Regions from separate parts of the Arthrobacter sp. NPDC080082 genome, predicted to be linked through region 3. Evidence: riboswitches for the same ligand, from Rfam matches in the RefSeq annotation. Region 3 holds a riboswitch; each other region holds the start of a gene.
What was found. Region 3 has a riboswitch for S-adenosylmethionine ahead of AB0O44_RS08165 (ATP-binding cassette domain-containing protein). Riboswitches for the same ligand answer to the same signal wherever they lie in the genome.

Region 1 (6,101 bases), on a different contig from region 3:
GCTGGACGGCCCGGCCGTCGCCGAACTGCACGGCTACCTGGACGGCAGGGTCACCGTCATGCTCGGCCACTCCGGCGTCGGCAAGTCCACCATGGTCAACGCCCTCACGGGGGCGGAGCGGGCCACCGGTGGCGTCAACGCCGTCACGGGCCGCGGCCGCCACACCTCTTCCTCCGCCCTGGCGCTGAAGGTCACGGATGCCCCGGCCGGCAGCTGGATCATCGACACCCCCGGGATCAGGTCCTTCGGGCTGGCCCACGTGGACCCGGACCGCATCCTGCGTTCCTTCCCCGACCTGGCCCCCGGCACCGAGGACTGCGAGCGCGGCTGCAAGCACGACGCCACCGCCGTCAACTGCGGCGTGGACGCGTGGGTCCAGGCCGGCCACGCGGGCCCCTCGGGCCCGGCCCGGCTGGCCTCGCTGCGCCGGCTGCTGGGCACCGACCCGCGGCAGGAGGCCCAGGAGACCAAGGAACTGGGCACCGTCTCCTGACCGTATGTCGCCTCTTCGCCCCGCGGGCGATCCGGCCGTCCGGGACGTGGCCTCCCCGGCCGGAGCGCGTTTAGACGGTAGTTTGGAAGCATGAGCCAACCCGCGTCGAGCTACAACGATGACCTGCGCCTTGCCCACGTCCTGGCGGACTCGGTCGATTCCCAGACCATGAGCCGCTTCAAGGCCCTTGACCTCAAAATCGAGACGAAGCCGGACCTGACGCCGGTCACCGACGCCGACAAGGCCGCCGAGGAGGCCATCCGCGGCCAGCTCTCCCGCTCCCGCCCCCGCGACGCCGTCCTGGGCGAGGAATTCGGCAGCTCGGGCCACGGCTCCCGCCGCTGGATCATCGACCCGATCGACGGCACCAAGAACTTCGTCCGCGGCGTCCCGGTCTGGGCCACCCTGATCGCTCTGGTGGACGAGGGCGAGCCGGTGGTCGGCGTCGTCAGCGCCCCCGCCCTCGGCAAACGCTGGTGGGCCGCCAAGGGCGCCGGCGCCTACACGGGCCGCTCGCTGGCCGCCGCCACCCGGCTGCGGGTTTCGAACGTCTCGGACCTCTCGGATGCCTCCCTCTCCTACTCCAGCCTGGGCGGCTGGAAGCAGCGCGGTAACCTCGACGAATTCCTAGGCCTGACCGAGGAGGTCTGGCGCACCCGCGCCTACGGCGACTTCTGGTCCTACTGCCTGGTGGCCGAGGGCGCCGTCGACATCGCCTGCGAGCCGGAGCTGAACCTCTACGACATGGCCGCCCTGGTCCCGATCGTCACCGAGGCCGGCGGCCGGTTCACCTCCCTTGAAGGCGAGGACGGCCCGTTTGGCGGCAACGCCCTGGCCACGAACTCGATCCTGCACTCCGAGGTCCTCAAGCGGCTCAATCCGAACCTCGACGACCTGCTCTAGAGCGGCGCCTTCCCTAAGGGCCGGTTCCGCGTAACACAGCGCTTCACATTGCCGCGCCCCTTTCCGGGGCGCGGCACTCGTGTCCTAGGCTCGAACCAGGTCACGAGTGCCAGCGCTAAACCCCGGTTTGCTGGCCGGCAACCCTCCTTTCGCGGCGGGGTGCCCCGGGTGACGACCTGGCCGGTCCGGAGCGGACCCGGCAAGCGCGGATCCCCAGCACGCGGGGTCCTTTTCGAGCGAGGTCCCATGTCCACTGCCATTTTTTCGTCCCTAGCGTCCACCTCCACGGCTGTATCCGCCGCGCGCGCCCCGCTGGCCGCCGTGACCGGCGCCGAGATCCAGGCGCCGCTGATCCAGGGCGGCCAGGTCCGCTACGCCAATCTGGACTACGGCGCCTCGGCCCCCGCCCTGTCCGTGGTTTCCGCCTACCTCAACGAGATCCTGCCCTACTACGCCAGCGTCCACCGCGGCGCCGGCTACGCCTCCCAGCTGAGCACCTCGGTGTATGAGAACGCGCGGACCATTGTGCGGGAGTTCGTCGGCGGCCGGCCCGACGACGCGGTCATCTTTACCCGGAACACCACCGATTCGCTGAACCTCCTGGCCGGGTGCCTGCCCACCGCCGGCGGCCGGCACCTGGGCGAGGTCCTGTACCTGGACATCGAACACCACGCGAACCTCCTGCCTTGGCAGGGGGTTCCGCACCGCAGCGTCGTCGCCTCGCCGACCCTCGCCGGGACGCTGGCGCGGCTCCGGGCCGAGCTGGCAACCGGCGGCATCAGCCTCCTCGCGGTCACGGGCGCGTCGAATGTCACCGGCGAGATCCTGCCCGTCCGGGAGCTGGCTGCGCTGGCGCACGAGCACGGGGCGCGGATCGTCGTCGACGCAGCGCAGCTGGCCCCGCACCGCCGCATCGACGTCGCGGCCGACGGCATCGACTACGTCGCCTTCTCGGGGCACAAGCTCTACGCGCCCTTCGGCGCGGGTGTCCTGGTGGGGCGGCCGGACTGGCTCGACGCCGGGACGCCGCATCTGGCCGGCGGCGGCGCCGTCCGCGACGCCCGGCTGGACGCCGTCAGCTGGACCACCGGACCTGCCCGGCACGAGGGCGGCTCCCCCAACGTCCTCGGCGCGGCCGCCCTGGCCCGCGCCACCCAGGCGGTCGCGGCCCTGGACGAAGCATCCTGGCACGGCCACGAGGATGCCATCCGGTCCTTCCTTGCCGACGGCCTGCGGGAGATCGACGGCGTGAGCGAGCACCACATCTTCGAGGAGACCGACCGCGGGGAGGGCCACGGCACCATCGGCGTCGTGAACTTCTCGGTCGCGGGGTACGACGCCGGTCTCGTCGCCGCGTACCTGTCCGCAGAGCACGGGATCGGTGTGCGGGACGGCAGGTTCTGCGCGCATCCGCTGCTCAAGCGGCTGGGCCTGCCCGCCGGGTCGCTGCGGGCCAGCTTCGGCCTGGGCTCCCGGCTCGAGGACGCCGAGCGGCTGCTGGCCGCGCTGCGGACGCTGCGGCGGGACGGCCTGGGCTGGGACTACCTGGTGGATGCCGGGCGCTGGGTACCGGCGAACGACACCCGCAGCTACCCGCACTGGGCGCCCAACACCCCCGGCACCGCCGGGGCGGCCCCCTGCACCCTCGACGGCCCCGAATAGCCGGTTTACGGTAGATTCGACGGGTATCTTCCCGAGCTGCCGAAGGAGAGTTCACGTGGCAGGCGGCGGCCCCAAACTGCATCAGAACCGGCGGAAGGAGCTCGGAGCGAGCTTCCAGGACGGCGGGGAACACTACGACCGGGTGCGGCCCGGCTATCCCGCCGACTCCGCCGACTGGCTCATTCCCGCCGGAGCCCGGGACGCGGCCGACGTCGGGGCGGGGACCGGTAAGTTCACCGCCCTTCTCGTGGCCCGCGGCCTGGCCACGGCCGCCGTCGACCCGTCGGCGGACATGCTGGACCAGCTGCGCGCCGCCCTCCCTGGTGTCCCGGCCACGGTGGGGACCGCCGAACACACAGGCCTCCCGGCGTCTGCGTTCGACCTGGTGACGGTGGCGCAGGCCTGGCACTGGTGCGAGCCGCTGCAGGCCAGCACCGAGGCCGCCCGCATCCTGCGTCCGCACGGGGTGCTCGGGCTAATCTGGAACCAGCTGGACACCTCCGTGCCGTGGGTGCACCGCCTCTCCCGGATCATGCACGCCGGGGACGTCCACAAACCCTCGTTCCGCCCACCGGTCGGCCCGGAGTTCACCGGGCTGGAGAGCCACCTGACCCGGTGGGAGGACCCGGTGACGCCGGAGGAGATCCTGGAGCTAGCCAAGTCCCGCAGCTACTTCCTGCGGGCCGGCGAGGCCACCCGGGCCAAGGTGCTGGCCAACCTCCAGTGGTACCTGTACGAGCACCTCAGTCATGGTCCCGGCGAGACGCTGGCCCTGCCCTACCTCACCAAAAGCTGGCGCGCGATGAAGGTCTGAGCCTATGATTTCGGTATGCCTAACTTTTTTGTTCAGGCATACGGAACTCATTTGACCCACCAGCCGCAGGAGCCTGCAATGTTGCACCTCGCCGAACAGGATCCCGCCGCCGGCGGCCGGAGCCCGGTCCGTGGCAGGAAGGGGCCCCGCCGGGCCCTGCTGGCGCTGCTGGGGCCGGCCTTCGTCGCCGCTATCGCCTATGTGGATCCCGGCAATGTGGCGGCCAACCTTACCGCGGGCGCCGAGTTCGGCTACCTGCTGGTCTGGGTGCTGGTGGTGGCCAATGTCGTCGCCGTCCTGGTTCAGTACCAGTCCGCCAAGCTGGGCATCGTCACCGGTCGCAGCCTGCCGGAACTGCTCGGGGAACGCCTGCGTCCCGGCTGGCGGCGCGCATTCTGGGTCCAGGCCGAAATCGTCGCGGCCGCCACGGACCTGGCCGAAGTGGTCGGCGGCGCCGTGGCCCTCTACCTGCTCTTCGGACTCCCCCTCCCACTGGGCGCCGTCGTCGTCGGCGGCATCTCTATGGCGCTGCTGGCCATGCAAAGCCGGAACCGGCAGCGGCCCTTCGAACTGGTGATCATGGGCCTGCTCGCCATCATCACGGTGGGCTTCCTGGCCGGGCTGTTCATCAGCCCGCCGGACCCGTCAGGGGTCCTCTCCGGCTTGGTCCCCGGGTTCCGCGGCCCGGACACCGTGCTGCTGGCCGCCAGCATGCTGGGCGCCACCGTCATGCCGCACGCCATCTACGTCCATTCGGCGCTCTCGCGCGACCGGCACCGCCCCGACAGGCACCGGCACGTTCCGCAGCACGCGGTGGAGCGGCTGGTTCGCGCCACCCGCTGGGACGTCATCGCGGCGCTGGCCGTAGCCGGCATCGTCAACATCGGCATGCTGCTGCTGGCAGCGTCAACCCTGGGCGGGGTGGAGGGCACGGACAGCATCGAGGGCGCCCACGCCGCCATCAGCGCCAGCCTGGGACCCGTGGTGGGCGTGGTCTTCGCCGTCGGGCTGCTCGCCTCCGGGCTGGCCTCGACGTCCGTGGGCTGCTACGCCGGGGGAACCATCATGGAGGGGTTGCTGAAGATCAGGATCCCGCTGATGCTGCGCCGGCTCCTGACCCTGGTTCCCGCCGTCGTGCTGCTGGCCGTCGGCTTCGACCCGACCTGGGCGCTGGTGCTCAGCCAGGTGGTGCTGAGCTTCGGCATCCCCTTCGTGCTGGTCCCGCTGGTCGTGCTGACGAGCAGCACCCCGCTGATGGGCGGCTTCGTCGACCGGTTGCCGCTGCGGATCGCGTCCGTGGTCAGCGTGCTGCTGGTGGTGGCCCTGAACCTGGCGCTGCTGTGGTTCACATTCACGGGTGCGGCCGGACGGTAGGCTAGGGGCTGTGAAAACCAGCCCGCCTTCTTCCTCGATCGAGGACTACGTCAAGGTCATCTACACCTTCACGGAGTGGCAGGACAAGCCGATCACCTCCACGCAACTGGCCCAGCGCCTCGGCGTCGCGAACTCCTCGGTCTCGGAGATGGTCCGCAAGCTCAAGGAGCAGGGCCTGGTGGACCACAAGCCCTACGGAGCCGTCACCCTGACCGCGGACGGTGAGCGGCTGGCCCTGTCCATGGTCCGGCGGCACCGGCTGATCGAGACGTTCCTGGTCCAGGAGCTCGGCTACCGCTGGGACGAGGTCCACGACGAGGCGGAGACCCTGGAGCATGCGGTCTCGGACACCTTCATCGACCGGATGGCGGCCAAGCTGGGCCACCCGGTCCGCGACCCGCACGGCGATCCCATCCCCGCGGCGGACGGCTCGGTCCTGATGCCCCCGGCGGTGCGGATGAGCGAATTGCCAGCCGGCCAGGGCGGCCGCATCACGCGGATCAGCGACGAGGACCCGGACCTGCTGCGCTATCTGGCGACCGAACGCATCGAGTTGGACGCCGCCGTCGCGGTGCTGGGCAGGAAGCCGTTCGGCGGCCCCCTGGTGGTGCGGATCGCCGGACCTGACGGATCACGGGAGCTCGACCTTGCCGACCGGGTCGCCGACGCCCTCTGGGTGCACCCTGTGTCAGCAGACGACGAAGAACCCGGCAGCTCACCCGCCGCTAGTCTCCGCTAGCCCCTTGGGCTCCCCCGCCGTCGCCAGCCCCGCCTTCTGCTGCAGGCCCGGCGGACGCGTCCGCGGGCGCTGGCGGATTCCGGATCCCGACGGCGGAGGCCAGCGCGCCGGCGACG
Region 2 (6,101 bases), on a different contig from region 3:
AACGCGCTGTGGGGTCGATCGCCGTCGGCCACCGCGCGGACCTGCACCTGCTCAACGCCCCCTCGGCCACCCACCTGGCCTACCGGCCGGGCATGCCGCTGACCCACGCCGTCTGGCGCGCCGGGGTCCGCGCCCGCTAAACCTTCTAGAAGACCATGGGCGGGGCGTGCAGCACGGTCTCGTCCACGCGCCGCTCCACCCACTGGCTGAACGGCTTGTCGAGTTCGTACTTCCCGTCCCCGGTGCGGTGCAGGGTGCGCAGCTCGGCGTTGTCCGGGTTGTTCAACGACTCGAAGTACTCCACGGACCAGTGGAACCAGCGCATGCAGAACAGCCGCATGGTCAGCCCGTGCGTAACGAACAGGGCGTTGGGCGCGTAGTCCGGTTTGGACCAGTGCCGGTACAGGGTCTCCATGAACGAGGAGATCCGGTCGTAGACATCGGACCCGGACTCGCCCTCGCGGAACCGGTAGAAGAAGTGCCCGTAGGCGTTCCGGAGCTCCTTCTGGTCCTCGATGTCACCGGCGATCTGGAAGTTCGCCCAGTCCTGCTCCCGCAGCCGGGGCTCCTCGATGACCCGCTCGGTCAGGTTGCCCAGGTCCAGCGCTTCGAGGGTCTGGTAGGCACGCAGATAGGGGGAGACGTAGACGCAGACCTGCTGCCCGTCCAGCTGGCGGCGGAGTTCGACGCCGGCGGCCCGGGCCTGCTCGACGCCCAGATCGGTCAGCGGGATGCGGTAATCGGGCACCCGGTTGTAGATGGAGGTGTCGGCATTGGCGGCGGACTGGCCGTGCCGGATCATCAGGATTTTCCCGGGCGCGCTCACAGCCCCAGCTTAGGCGCGTCCGGCCAACTCCCGGCAACGGCAGGCAAGATAGGACCATGCTGGTTACCTCCCGCCGCCGTGTGCGGTTCGAAGTATGGATTGTGCTGGGACTCTCGCTGGGGCAGTCGGCGGTGTACTCGGTGGTGCAGTTGCTGGACAAGCTCTCGCAGGCGCCGCTGGCCCAGGGGACCTCAACGCTGAACCGCTCCCAGAGCAGCCGCGAGTACTTCGACCTGACCTACCAGCTGCTGGACATCGCCTTCGCGCTCGTCCCCGTGCTGCTGGTGCTCTACTTCCTCACCGGTCCCCGCGAGCCGGGGACCCCCGGCGGCTCGGCATTCCGGAAGCTCGGGTTCGATTTCGCACGCCCCGGAAAGGACCTGCTGCAGGGTGTGGGCCTGTTCCTGCTGATCGGCATCCCGTCGCTGGGCCTCTATGCCGCCGGCCGGGCCCTGGGCATCACGACGGCGATCATCCCGAGCGCGCTGGGCACCTACTGGTGGACCGTGCCCGTCCTGGTCCTCTCCGCCATCCGGCACGGGATCGTCGAGGAGGTGATCGTGGTGGGATACCTGCTGGACCGGTTCGGTAAACTCGGCTGGCGGCTGCCGGCGGCCATCGCCGCGAGCTCAATCCTGCGCGGCAGCTACCACCTGTACCAGGGGTTCGGGCCGTTCATCGGCAACGCCATCATGGGCGTCATCTTCGCCCTGGTCTACACCCGGACCCGGCGGGTGATGCCGCTGGTGATCGCGCACGCGCTGCTGGACATCGTGGCGTTCGTGGGCTTCAGCCTGTTCGGCAAGGCGGTCGGCCTGGGCTGAGGCTTCTGGGATTCCTGCGGAGACGTGTCCTGCGGTGCCCTGACCCGCACGACGAGGCGGGGAGCGGCTTAAAGAGTTTCGGCCCCCGGCGGCGGGTGGCGTCATTGACACCCGCGGCCGGCGGCCGAAGTTGTGGCGGGCCGAAGCCCTAGATGGTGACGGCTCCGGAAGCGGTCTCGAAGGTGACCGAGAGGATGCCCGGCGTGCCGTGCGGGGCCTGCCAGTTCACGGCCACGTCCTCCAGCGGCTTCTCCACCGGTTCGCCCAGCCACTCGGTGACCCGCTGCGCGGAGCCCGCGATGGTCAGCTCGGACATCTTCACCGAGCTCTCGTAGGCGTTGGACGGGTGCAGGGCCGGGTCGCCCTCCCACTTGAGCATGTAGGGCACCTGCGGATCCGCGATCAGGCCCAGGATGCCGATCTGCTTCCAGACCAGTTCACGGCCATCGGGGAACTTGCGGTTGCCGTTGACCGCGGCGCGGCCCAGGCGTTCCTCGAAGGGTGCCAGGTCGTCGACCTCAACGCACCAGCCCATCCAGCCGCCGCCGGCGGCGGAGCGGGCGCGGACCGCCTGGCCGAACGGTGCCTTGTCCGACGCCGGGTGGTCCAGGACCTCCACGACCTCCAGGTACTTGTGCCCGGCGAGGGGGATGATCATGTTGCGGGTGCCGAATCGGGGGTGCACGCCGCCCTTGACGGCCTCGACCCCGAGGGCCGTGGCGATACGGTCGGTGGTGGCCGCGAGGCCATCCTTTTCACAGGCGTAAGAGACGTGATCCATGCGCATGCCCTCATCTTGGCACTTTGTGATGGACCTCTCAGCTTAGGCTGTCCTAACCTCGCCGGCGCCGCCCGGAGGGTCCCCGTGCCGCCCGGCGCGGCCGGGGAAATCCGCCGGAGAAGCCGTCCCGGGGACCGGTTTCTTCATCTTTGTCACAAAGCTATCCGGACCGGTTTCCGGCTTCCTACACTGGGAGCAGGTCATGAGTGCCAGCGCCAAGCCCCGGCTCGCTGGCCGGCAACCCTCCTTGCGCGGTGGGGTGCCCCGGGTGAAGACCTGGCCCTCCGGCGACCGCCGGCGGGGCAAGCGCGGCGCCAGGGCCGTGACGATATTCCGGGACCTGCCAGCGGCGCAGGACCCGGGAGGCGGTGCCGTCCTGAGCCCAGTCACAGGAGACACCATGTCCAACGCCTGGTCCTTTGAAACCCGTCAGATTCACGCCGGCCAGCAGCCGGACGCCGCCACCGGCGCCCGTGCGCTGCCGATCTACCAGACGACGTCGTTCGTCTTCCCGAGCGCCGAGAGCGCCGCCAACCGGTTCGCCCTGGCCGAGCTCGCCCCCATCTACACCCGAATCGGCAACCCCACCCAGGACGCGGTCGAACAGCGCATCGCCAGCCTGGAGGGCGGCCTCGGCGCGCTGCTGCTCAGTTCCGGGCAGGCGGCGGAAACCTTCGCCATCCTCAACATCGCCGAGGCCGGGGACCACGTGGTGGCCAGCCCCAGCCTCTATGGCGGCACCTACAACCTGCTGGCCCACACTCTGAAGAAGTTCGGCATCTCCGTGACCTTCGTGGCGGACCCGGACAACCTGGACCAGTGGCGCGAGGCGGTGCAGCCGAACACCAAGCTGTTCTTCGGGGAGGTGGTCTCCAATCCGCGCCAGGACGTCCTGGACATCGAGGGAATCTCGGACGTGGCCCACCAGGCAGGGGTGCCGCTGATCGTGGACAACACCCTCGCCACCCCGTACCTGATCCGGCCGCTGGAGTGGGGCGCGGACATCGTGGTGCACTCGGCCACGAAGTACCTGGGCGGCCACGGCTCGGCGATCGCCGGTGTGATCGTGGACTCCGGGAAGTTCGACTTCGGCGCGGACCCGGAGCGGTACCCCGGCTTCAACACCCCCGACCCCAGCTACAACGGCCTGGTCTACGCCCGGGACCTGGGCGCGGACGGCGCACTGGGGGCCAACCTCTCCTACATCCTCAAGGCCCGGGTCCAGCTGCTGCGCGACCTCGGCTCCGCCGTCGCGCCCTTCAACGCCTTCCTGATCGCCCAGGGCATCGAGACGCTGAGCCTGCGGGTGGAGCGGCACGTCGCCAACGCCACCCGGGTGGCCGAATGGCTGGAGGGCCGGGAGGACGTCGAATCGGTCGCCTACGCGGGGCTGCCCTCGAGCCCCTGGTACGAGCGCGGCCGGAAGTACGGTCCCCGCGGTACGGGCGCCGTCGTCTCCTTCGTCATCGCCGGGGGAGTGGAGGCCGGCAAGCGCTTCGTCGATGCCCTGGAGCTGCACTCGCACGTGGCGAACATCGGCGACGTGCGCTCGCTGGTGATCCACCCGGCGTCGACCACGCACAGCCAGCTCAGCCCGGAGCAGCAGGCGGTGGCGGGCGTCCACCCGGGCCTGGTCCGGCTCTCGGTGGGCCTGGAGCACATCGACGACATCCTGGCGGACCTCGACGCCGGCTTCCGCGCCGCGAAGACCGGCTAGGTCCGGGACCCCTGCCGGATTTCCCCACCTTTGCGGGCCCGACGGCGGCCGGCGCGGCGTGTCCGCGGCGACCCGCCCGCCTTGGCCTTCAAAGGTGGGGAAACGGGGCGGCGGGGCGGGCGGCTGTCACATGGAAGTCACAATCTTCGCCACGACGCCGCCCTCTTTCGTAGACTCGGTGCAGGTCATGAGTGCCAGCGACAGCCCCGGCTTGCTGGCCGGCAACCCTCCTTTTGCGGCGGGGTGCCCCGGGTGAAGACCTGGCCTGCCGGTCAATTGACGGCAGGCAAGCGCGAAGTGAGGTCTTTTAACATGACGATTGCCGTCACCCGAACGGGTGTACCCGCCACCAGCCCCGCAGCAGGAAACGCCGCCGCCCCCGAAGGCACCGTGCGGTACCTGTCCGTCGGCGCCCTGGAACTCGAATCCGGCGCCGTCCTGCCGGACGTGGTGCTGGCCTACGAGACCTGGGGCACCCTGAACGCGGACGCCTCCAACGCCGTTCTGATCGAGCACGCCCTGACCGGGGACACCCACGTCACCCGCGGCGCCGGCGGGGAGCCTGGCTGGTGGGAACAGCTCGCCGGCCCCGGCGCGCCCGTGGACACGGACCGGTACTTCGTGGTGTCCATCAACATCCTCGGCGGCTGCTACGGCTCCACCGGCCCGTCCACGCCGGCGCCCGACGGCCGGCCCTGGGGATCCCGCTTCCCCCTCGTCACCCTGCGCGACAGCACCGCCGCCGAGGCCCGGCTGGCCGACGCGCTGGGCATCCACCGATGGCACGCCGTGCTCGGCGGCTCCCTCGGCGGCGCCCGGGCCCTGGAGTGGGCCGTCAGCTACCCGGAACGCGTGCGCCGCTGCGCCGTGATCGCCGTCGGCGCCTACAGCACCGCCGAACAGATCGCCTTCGCCCAGGCCCAGACCCTCGCGATCCGTCAGGACCCGCGCTTCAATGGCGGCGACTACTACGGCGGCCCCGAGCCGCATGAGGGCCTGGCGCTGGCCCGGCGGATCGCGCACATCACCTACCGCTCGGCCGCCGAACTGGAGGGCCGCTTCGGCCGGACCGGTCAGGACGGCGAGACACCGCTCGCGCCCGGGCCGCTGTCCGGCCGCGGCCGCTACCAGGTGGAGAGCTACCTGGACCACCAGGGCAATAAACTGGTGCAGCGCTTCGACGCCAACAGCTACATCGCGATCACCGAAGCGCTGATGAGCCACGACGTCGCCCGTGGCCGCGGAAACCTGCAGCAGGCGCTCGCCGGGGCTACCGCCGAGTTCTTCATCGCCGCCGTGGACTCGGACCGGCTGTACTTTCCCGAACAGTCCCGGGAGCTCGCGGCGGCCCTGCCGGGGGAGGTGCCCATGCACGTCATCTCGGCCCCGATCGGCCACGACGGGTTCCTGACCGAGATCGGCCAGCTCGGCGGCGTCCTCCGGGAGGCGTTCTTCGCCTGAGCATCAAGGCTTCTTCGCTGGCTCTTGCCGGGGACTGGTGTGCAATTTTGCAGATAGGCTCTGCGCGATTGGTCGTTGAGGCTGCGGCGGTGACACTCCATACTCGTGGAGAATGACCGCGTGTGGTCCAACTCACACGGAGTCAGCCCAGTAAGCCGCAGGGTGTCGATGGCGACACCGAAGGAGTTCTTATGAGCACGGAAAACGCCGCCGCGAGGCGCGCAGAGGAAACCGACGTCAAGGCGTCCGGCCTCAAGAAAGTCGTCGCCGCCTCCATGGCCGGCACGGTGGTGGAGTGGTACGAATTCTTCCTCTACGCCTCCGCCGCAACCCTGGTCTTCGGCAAGGCCTTCTTCCCCAATTCCCAGACCGAACTGGACGGCATCCTGGCCGCCTTCCTGACCTACGCGGTCGGCTTCGTCGCCCGCCCCATCGGCGGCATCGTCTTCGGCCACTTCGGTGACAAGTTCGGGCGCAAGCAGCTGCTGCAGC
Region 3 (6,101 bases):
AGGGCAGGACGCGGTCCCGCTCCCGGTCCAGGGCGCCCTCGGCGATCCGGGCGAAGACCGGGCGGAACCGCCCGGCCAGGGCCTGGTAGCCGTGCTCCGTGGTGGCGCCCGCCGCCGTCGTCGTTGTTTCTGTTGAGGTGCTCATCGCGTCTCCTGTTCCCCGGGCCGGCTAGAGTTTCGCCGCGTCGGCGGCCGGGTCCTGATCCCACGGCGTGGGCAGGATTCCGTTCTGGTAGCCGGCGAACCAGGCCTTGACCTCGGGCGACTGGTAGGCCTCCTTCAGCGCGGCCGCCTTCTCGGTGCCGGCGAACTCGGGCCGCCCGGCAACGACGATCCGGAAGGGGACCTGGTTGGCGTCGGGCTCGAAGGCCAGCGCGTCGGCCCGGGTGTGCTTGGCGTCGGCCGCCATCCGGGCGATCAGGAAGCCGGCGTCGACGTCCGGGAGGGTCTTGGCCAGGGACTGCTGGTCCACTTCCACAAACTGCAGCTTCTTCGGGTTGGCGGTGATGTTCTTCTGCGAGGTGTGGATGACGGTGGCGTCGGAGAGCTCCAGCAGCCCGGCGTCGCGGAGCATGAACAGGGCGCGGCCGTTGTTGGCCGGGTCCACGGGGATGCCGATCTTGGCCCCGTCGGGGAGCTCGCTGAGGGACTTGTACTTGTCCGACCAGATCCCGCCGGGCGCGCTGTAGACGTAGAACAGGCCGACGTTGGAGAGGCCCTTGTCCTGGTTGAACTGCTTCAGGTAGGCATTGTGCTGGAAGAAGTTGGCGTCGAATTCACCGTTCGCCACCGCCAGGTTGGGCTGGATGATGTCCGTGACGTAGGTGGGCTCCAGCGTCCAGCCCTTGGCCTCGAGGAGCTTCTTAGCGATCTTCGTTGGCTCCTGGTACGGCGCGGACTCGGTGACGATGATCTTGATGGTCTTCCCGCCCGAGGCGGCGTTGGCGCCGCCGGGGTTGACCAGGCCGCAGCCGGTGAGGGCCGTGGCGGACGCGGCGCCGGCTCCGGCAAGGGCGAACTTGAGGAAATTTCTGCGGTGCATGGCGGGTGTCCTTTGTCGTGGGGGGTTAGACGCCGACGGCGGCGGGAGTGTTTTCGGCGGCCGCGGAGAACGCTGTGAAGGCGCCGCGGAAGGCGGCGGCGGGGTGCCGGCCGTTGAGTCGGGGGCCGTCACCGAAGAGCTTTTCGCGCAGGGTTCCCGGCGCGTAGCCGGTCTGGGCGAGGCCGCGGTCCCGCAGTTCGGGCAGCACCCCGGTGATGAAATCGGTGTAGGACCCCGGGATGGTCTGGTTGATGATGTTGATCCCGTCGATGCCGGCGTCCTGCCACTCTTCGAGCCGGTCCGCGATCTGTTCCGGTGTTCCCACCACCCGGTTGGCCCGGCTGCGGTACAGCGCGATGTCTCGGAGCGTCGGGTTGCCGCCGCGGGTGGAGGCCCGGATGGCCTCCAGGTGTCCCTGGCTGCCCTCGGTCTGGATGTCACCCAGCGGGGTGTCCAGCGGCAGCCCGCCCAGGTCGACGCCGAATCCGCCGCCGACGTGGGCCAGCAGGGCCTCGATGTCCAGGCTGTCCTCCAGCTCGGCCGCCTTCCGGGCCGCCTCGGCTTCGGTGCCGCCCACCACGAAGTGCATGCCCTGGAGGAACTTCACGTCCTCGGGACGACGGCCGGCGGCCACCGCCTGCTCGCGAACGGCGGCCGTGTAGGCGCCCGCGATCGCGGTGCTGGGCGCCAGGGTGAAGGTCGCCTCCGCGTTGGCGGCGCAGAACTGCTGGCCGCGGCCGGAGCTGCCGGCCTGGAAGAGCACCGGGGTGCGCTGCGGCGACGGCGCCACGAGGTGCGGCCCGTCGATGGAGTAGCGGGGCCCGCTGTGGTAGATCTTGCTGACCTTTTCGGGGTCCGCGTGGAGGCCGCCCTCCTTGTCCCGGACCAGGGCGTCGTCCGCCCAGGAGCCCTCCCACAGCTTGTAGGCCGCCTCGACGTATTCGTCCGCCCAGTCGTAGCGCTCGTCATGTTTGGTCAGCTCGGTGGAGTTGAAGTTCCGGTGCGAGTTTTCCAGCACGCTGGTGACGATGTTCCAGCCCACCCGGCCGTTGCTGATGTGGTCCAGGGTGGACATCTGCCGGGCGAACTGGAAGGGGTGGCTCTGGATCACGGAGGAGGTGGCGGCCAAGCCGATCTCCCGGGTGGCGGCGGCCAGGGCCGAAAGCAGGATCAGCGGGTCGTTGGAGGGAACCTGCAGGCCCTTCCTCAGGTGGGAGGCCCAGCCGCCGTCGTAGTCGCCGTAGAGGCCCACGACGTCGGCGAAGAAGATCGCGTCGAATTTCGCGTCCTCCAGCTGCCGGGCCAGGTCGGTCCAGAGCTGCAGTTCGTTGAAGCGGTGCTGCTGGGCCTCGGGGCGGCGCCATTGGCCGCCCATGATGTGGCTGGTGGTGTTCATGACGAACGCGCTGAGGAGCAGGCGGGGGCGGGGTCCGTCGAAGCGGGGGCTGGCTGGTGAAGTCATGGTTCTGCTTTCCGAAGTGGGGTGCCGGGGCCGCGGTCAGAGCCGCTTGTCGAGGCGGCGGGCCAGGCGGGAGCCGCCGAACTGGACGAGGGTGACCAGCAGGATCATCAGGATGATCGCGGTGATCATCAGCGGGGTTTCGTAGCGGTAGTAGCCGTAGCGGATGGCGAAGTCGCCGATCCCGCCGCCGCCCACCAGCCCGGCCATTGCCGAGTAGGAGATGAAGCTGACGGTCATGATGGTGATGGAGCTGACCAGTCCCGGCCGGGCCTCCACCAGCAGCACGTCCCGGACGATCTGGGACCGGCTGGCTCCCATCGAACGGGCGGCCTCCACCACCCCGCTGCCGAGTTGGCTGAGGTTCTGTTCCACGAAGCGGGCGAAGTACGGGATGGCGTTGATGCTCAGCGGGACGATCACCGCGGCCGTGCCGATGGTGGTGCCCACGATGAAGCGGGTCACCGGGATGATGGCGATCAGCAGGATCAGGAACGGGAAGGACCGGACCAGGTTGACCAGGCCGTCCAGGACCCGGTGGAGCCGGGGCCGGTGCCGCAGCCCGCCGGGGCCGATCGTGTAGAGCCAGACGCCCAGCGGCGTGCCGATCAGGACGGCCAGCGGGATCGCGACCAGCAGCATGGCCAGGGTCTGGCCCATGGCGGCGCCGATTTCGGGCAGGACCGAGAGGATGCGCTCAAGCATGGATCAGGCCTTTCGGGGCGGGGCCGGCCGGGGCGGCTGCCCGGTGGGGCCGGTTCAGCTCGATGGCGTCGGAGACCAGGTACCGCCCGATCGAGGTGGCGGGGTGGAAGCCGGGGCGTTCGAGCTCGGCCAGGTCGAATTGCTCGACGATCCGGCCGTCCTCCATGACCGCGACGTTGTCCGCGATGGCCTTGATGACGTTCATTTCGTGCGTGACCACCACGATCGTGATGCCGAATTCGGCGTTGACGTCAGCGAGGTACTGCAGCACGGAGGCGGTGGTCCGGGGGTCCACGGCCGACGTCGGTTCGTCGCAGAGCAGGACCTTCGGCTCCGTGGCCAGCGCCCGGGCGATGGCCACCCGCTGCTTCTGGCCGCCGGAGAGCTTCGCGGGGTAGCTGGCGGCCTTGTCCGCGAGGTCCACGATGGCCAGGGCGTCGGCCGCCCGGCGCCGGCGTTCGGCCTTCCCCACCCCGGCGAACTTCAGTGAGAGCTCCACGTTCTCCTGCGCGGTGAGGTTGTTGAGCAGGTTGAAGTGCTGGAAGATCATGCCGATTCCGTGCCGGCTGCTGCGCAGTTCCGGCTCGCTTAGGGCGGTCAGGTCCACGCCGTCGACCAGGACCCGGCCCGAAGTGGGGCGTTCGAGCAGGTTGATGTTGCGCAGCAGCGTGGATTTGCCGGCGCCGGAGAACCCGATGATGCCTTGGATCCGGCCGCGCTCCACGGTGAGGGTGACGTCGTCGACGGCGGTGAACCGGCCGTCCTTCGACGGGAACGAGGTGCTGACGTTCTGGATCTCGATCACAGCAGACCGCCCGCGATCCGGGCCGGCGCTGCCGTCGTTGTGGTGTTCATGATTCCTCCGGGGCTCGCCCGAGGAAAGCCTCATCCCCCGGCGCCGGGGCAGCGCAAAGCGCGGCCTCTCGGGTCCGTGGAACAGTGGTTCTCCATCGGTCCTGGCGGTAGCACCGTCCTCATCGAGGGGGTTGCTGCGGCGTCACGGAGCCAGGTCTCTCAGCCGCTCGGGATGGTTACCCCACGAATCTGGCACACGCCCGGCCGAGGTGAAAGCGGCGCGTCACACGCCGTAAAGCTCCCGTCAGTCCCGGTTAAAGGCCCAGGAGCGGCGCTTCCCTGGCCGGGCAGGCGTTCATGACGACGTCCAGCCCGGCGGCCTTGGCGCGTTCGGCCGCGGCCTCGTCGATGACGCCCAGCTGCAGCCAGACGGCGCCGGCGCCGGCGGCAATCGCCTGGTCCACCACGTCGCCGACGCGTCCGGAGTTCACGAAGCAATCCACGACGTCGATGGGCCGCTTCTCCGCCGGGATTTCCGCCAGCGAGCGGTAGCCGGCCTCTCCGTGCACGTCGTCGCCGGGCAGGTTGACCGGGATGATGTCCATGCCCAGGCGGTCGCGGATGAACAGCGACGTGTCGTAGGCAGCACGCCATTGGTTGGTGCTCAGGCCCACGATGGCCCACCGGCCCTTGGTGCGCAGGAGGCGTTCGACGACGGCGGGATCGTTCACGTGGCTCATGCGGCCAGCCTACGTCCGCCGGCAGCGGCCCCGCAGTAGGGAATCCCACCCCGGGCACTGTGCCGAATTTCTAATCGGGCCAGACACCTCACGTCCGCAGGTTTCCGAATATTACGCGCCCATTTGGCGAAAATCCGCCGTTCGGTTTTAGTAGACAGTGACCATCCCGAGCGGCCGAGAGACCTGGATCGATGACGCCGCAGCAACCCTGGTCGACGGACCTCCACCCCGGAGCCCGCCGATAACGAGGACGCACGCCGAGGGAAGGGTCCGGACTGACTACCCGGGCCAAAGGCTGCTTCCGTAGGGTGCTACTGCCAGGACCGATGGAGTAACCCTATGACTGCTGTCCTGCACCCGTCCCAGCCCCGGGCCGACGCCCGGCCCGGCTCCGGCACCCCCGCCCTCCCGGTGTCCTTCCGCGGCCTGGGCCGCGCCTTCGGGACCGGCCCCGCCGCGCACACCGTCCTCCGGGATGTCAGCTTCGACGTTGTCCCCGGCGAGGTGCTCGCCATCCTGGGCGCCTCCGGCTGCGGCAAGTCCACCCTGCTCCGGGCCGCCGCCGGACTCGACGCCGCCACCTCCGGCAGCGTCGCCATAGACGGCGAACCGGTCCGCGGCGTCGACGACCGCTGCGCCTTCGCGTTCCAGGAGCCGCGGCTGCTGCCCTGGCATACCCTCCAGGCGAACATCGCCATCGGCCTGCCCGCCGGCGTCAGCGCCCGCGACGGCAAGGCCAAAGTGGCCCGCCTGTTGGAACTCGTGGGACTGCAGGACTTCGCCAAACACCGCCCCCGGGAGGTCTCCGGCGGCATGGCCCAGCGCGCGTCGCTGGCCCGTGCCCTGGCCCGGAACCCCGGCGTGCTGCTCCTCGACGAGCCCTTCGGCGCCCTCGACGCACTGACCCGGATCAAGATGCAGGACCTGCTCCTGGAGGTCCACCGCGCCGAACCCACCACGGTGCTGCTGGTGACGCACGACGTCGACGAGGCCCTGCAACTGGCGGACCGCATCATCGTCCTCGGCCGGGAGGACACCGAATCGTCCCCGGCCGGCGCCACGATCGTGCGCACCCTCGCCGTCCCCGGCGGACGGCCACGGGACCGCGCCTCGGCCGAACTGGCCCGAATGCGCACCTCGCTCCTGGCCAGCCTCGGCGTCGACGGCCACTAACGGCCCCGCCCCCGCCGCCCCGGTCACGGCCTGAACGGTCCGTCCGCTCCCGGCAGGCAGCGCCGCCGGTACCACAGCACCGGACCGGCGAGCCGCCCGCTCCCCGCGCCGGCGGCCACCCGCATCACTCTCCTGTCTCTTTCGCATCGCTCGCACCGCCCGTAAAGGAACTTCCATGGCTCCCACC

Region 1: linked by a shared signal. The riboswitch ahead of AB0O44_RS16040 (aminotransferase class V-fold PLP-dependent enzyme) and the one ahead of AB0O44_RS08165 (ATP-binding cassette domain-containing protein) in region 3 are both predicted to bind S-adenosylmethionine.
Region 2: linked by a shared signal. The riboswitch ahead of AB0O44_RS10170 (bifunctional o-acetylhomoserine/o-acetylserine sulfhydrylase) and the one ahead of AB0O44_RS08165 (ATP-binding cassette domain-containing protein) in region 3 are both predicted to bind S-adenosylmethionine.

What each region holds. Positions count from the first base shown of each region.
Region 1 covers NZ_JBFBKQ010000009.1:44,247-50,347, forward strand. Annotated here, with positions in the region: gene AB0O44_RS16030 (ribosome small subunit-dependent GTPase A) at 1-493, shown strand, start outside; gene hisN (histidinol-phosphatase) at 584-1,396, shown strand; SAM riboswitch class IV at 1,495-1,608, shown strand; gene AB0O44_RS16040 (aminotransferase class V-fold PLP-dependent enzyme) at 1,643-3,058, shown strand; gene AB0O44_RS16045 (class I SAM-dependent methyltransferase) at 3,114-3,872, shown strand; gene AB0O44_RS16050 (Nramp family divalent metal transporter) at 3,951-5,246, shown strand; gene AB0O44_RS16055 (metal-dependent transcriptional regulator) at 5,257-5,985, shown strand; gene AB0O44_RS16060 (MFS transporter) at 5,972-6,101, opposite strand, start outside.
Region 2 covers NZ_JBFBKQ010000004.1:257,002-263,102, forward strand. Annotated here, with positions in the region: gene hutI (imidazolonepropionase) at 1-140, shown strand, start outside; gene AB0O44_RS10155 (histidine phosphatase family protein) at 146-802, opposite strand; gene AB0O44_RS10160 (type II CAAX endopeptidase family protein) at 883-1,650, shown strand; gene AB0O44_RS10165 (VOC family protein) at 1,799-2,437, opposite strand; SAM riboswitch class IV at 2,630-2,746, shown strand; gene AB0O44_RS10170 (bifunctional o-acetylhomoserine/o-acetylserine sulfhydrylase) at 2,832-4,148, shown strand; SAM riboswitch class IV at 4,332-4,447, shown strand; gene AB0O44_RS10175 (homoserine O-acetyltransferase) at 4,461-5,609, shown strand; gene AB0O44_RS10180 (MFS transporter) at 5,801-6,101, shown strand, end outside.
Region 3 covers NZ_JBFBKQ010000003.1:270,589-276,689, reverse strand. Annotated here, with positions in the region: gene AB0O44_RS08185 (acyl-CoA dehydrogenase family protein) at 1-145, opposite strand, end outside; gene AB0O44_RS08180 (MetQ/NlpA family ABC transporter substrate-binding protein) at 170-1,042, opposite strand; gene AB0O44_RS08175 (NtaA/DmoA family FMN-dependent monooxygenase) at 1,068-2,504, opposite strand; gene AB0O44_RS08170 (methionine ABC transporter permease) at 2,541-3,206, opposite strand; gene AB0O44_RS08165 (ATP-binding cassette domain-containing protein) at 3,199-4,011, opposite strand; SAM riboswitch class I at 4,151-4,240, opposite strand; gene AB0O44_RS08160 (CoA-binding protein) at 4,316-4,741, opposite strand; gene AB0O44_RS08155 (ABC transporter ATP-binding protein) at 5,081-5,914, shown strand; gene AB0O44_RS08150 (aliphatic sulfonate ABC transporter substrate-binding protein) at 6,090-6,101, shown strand, end outside.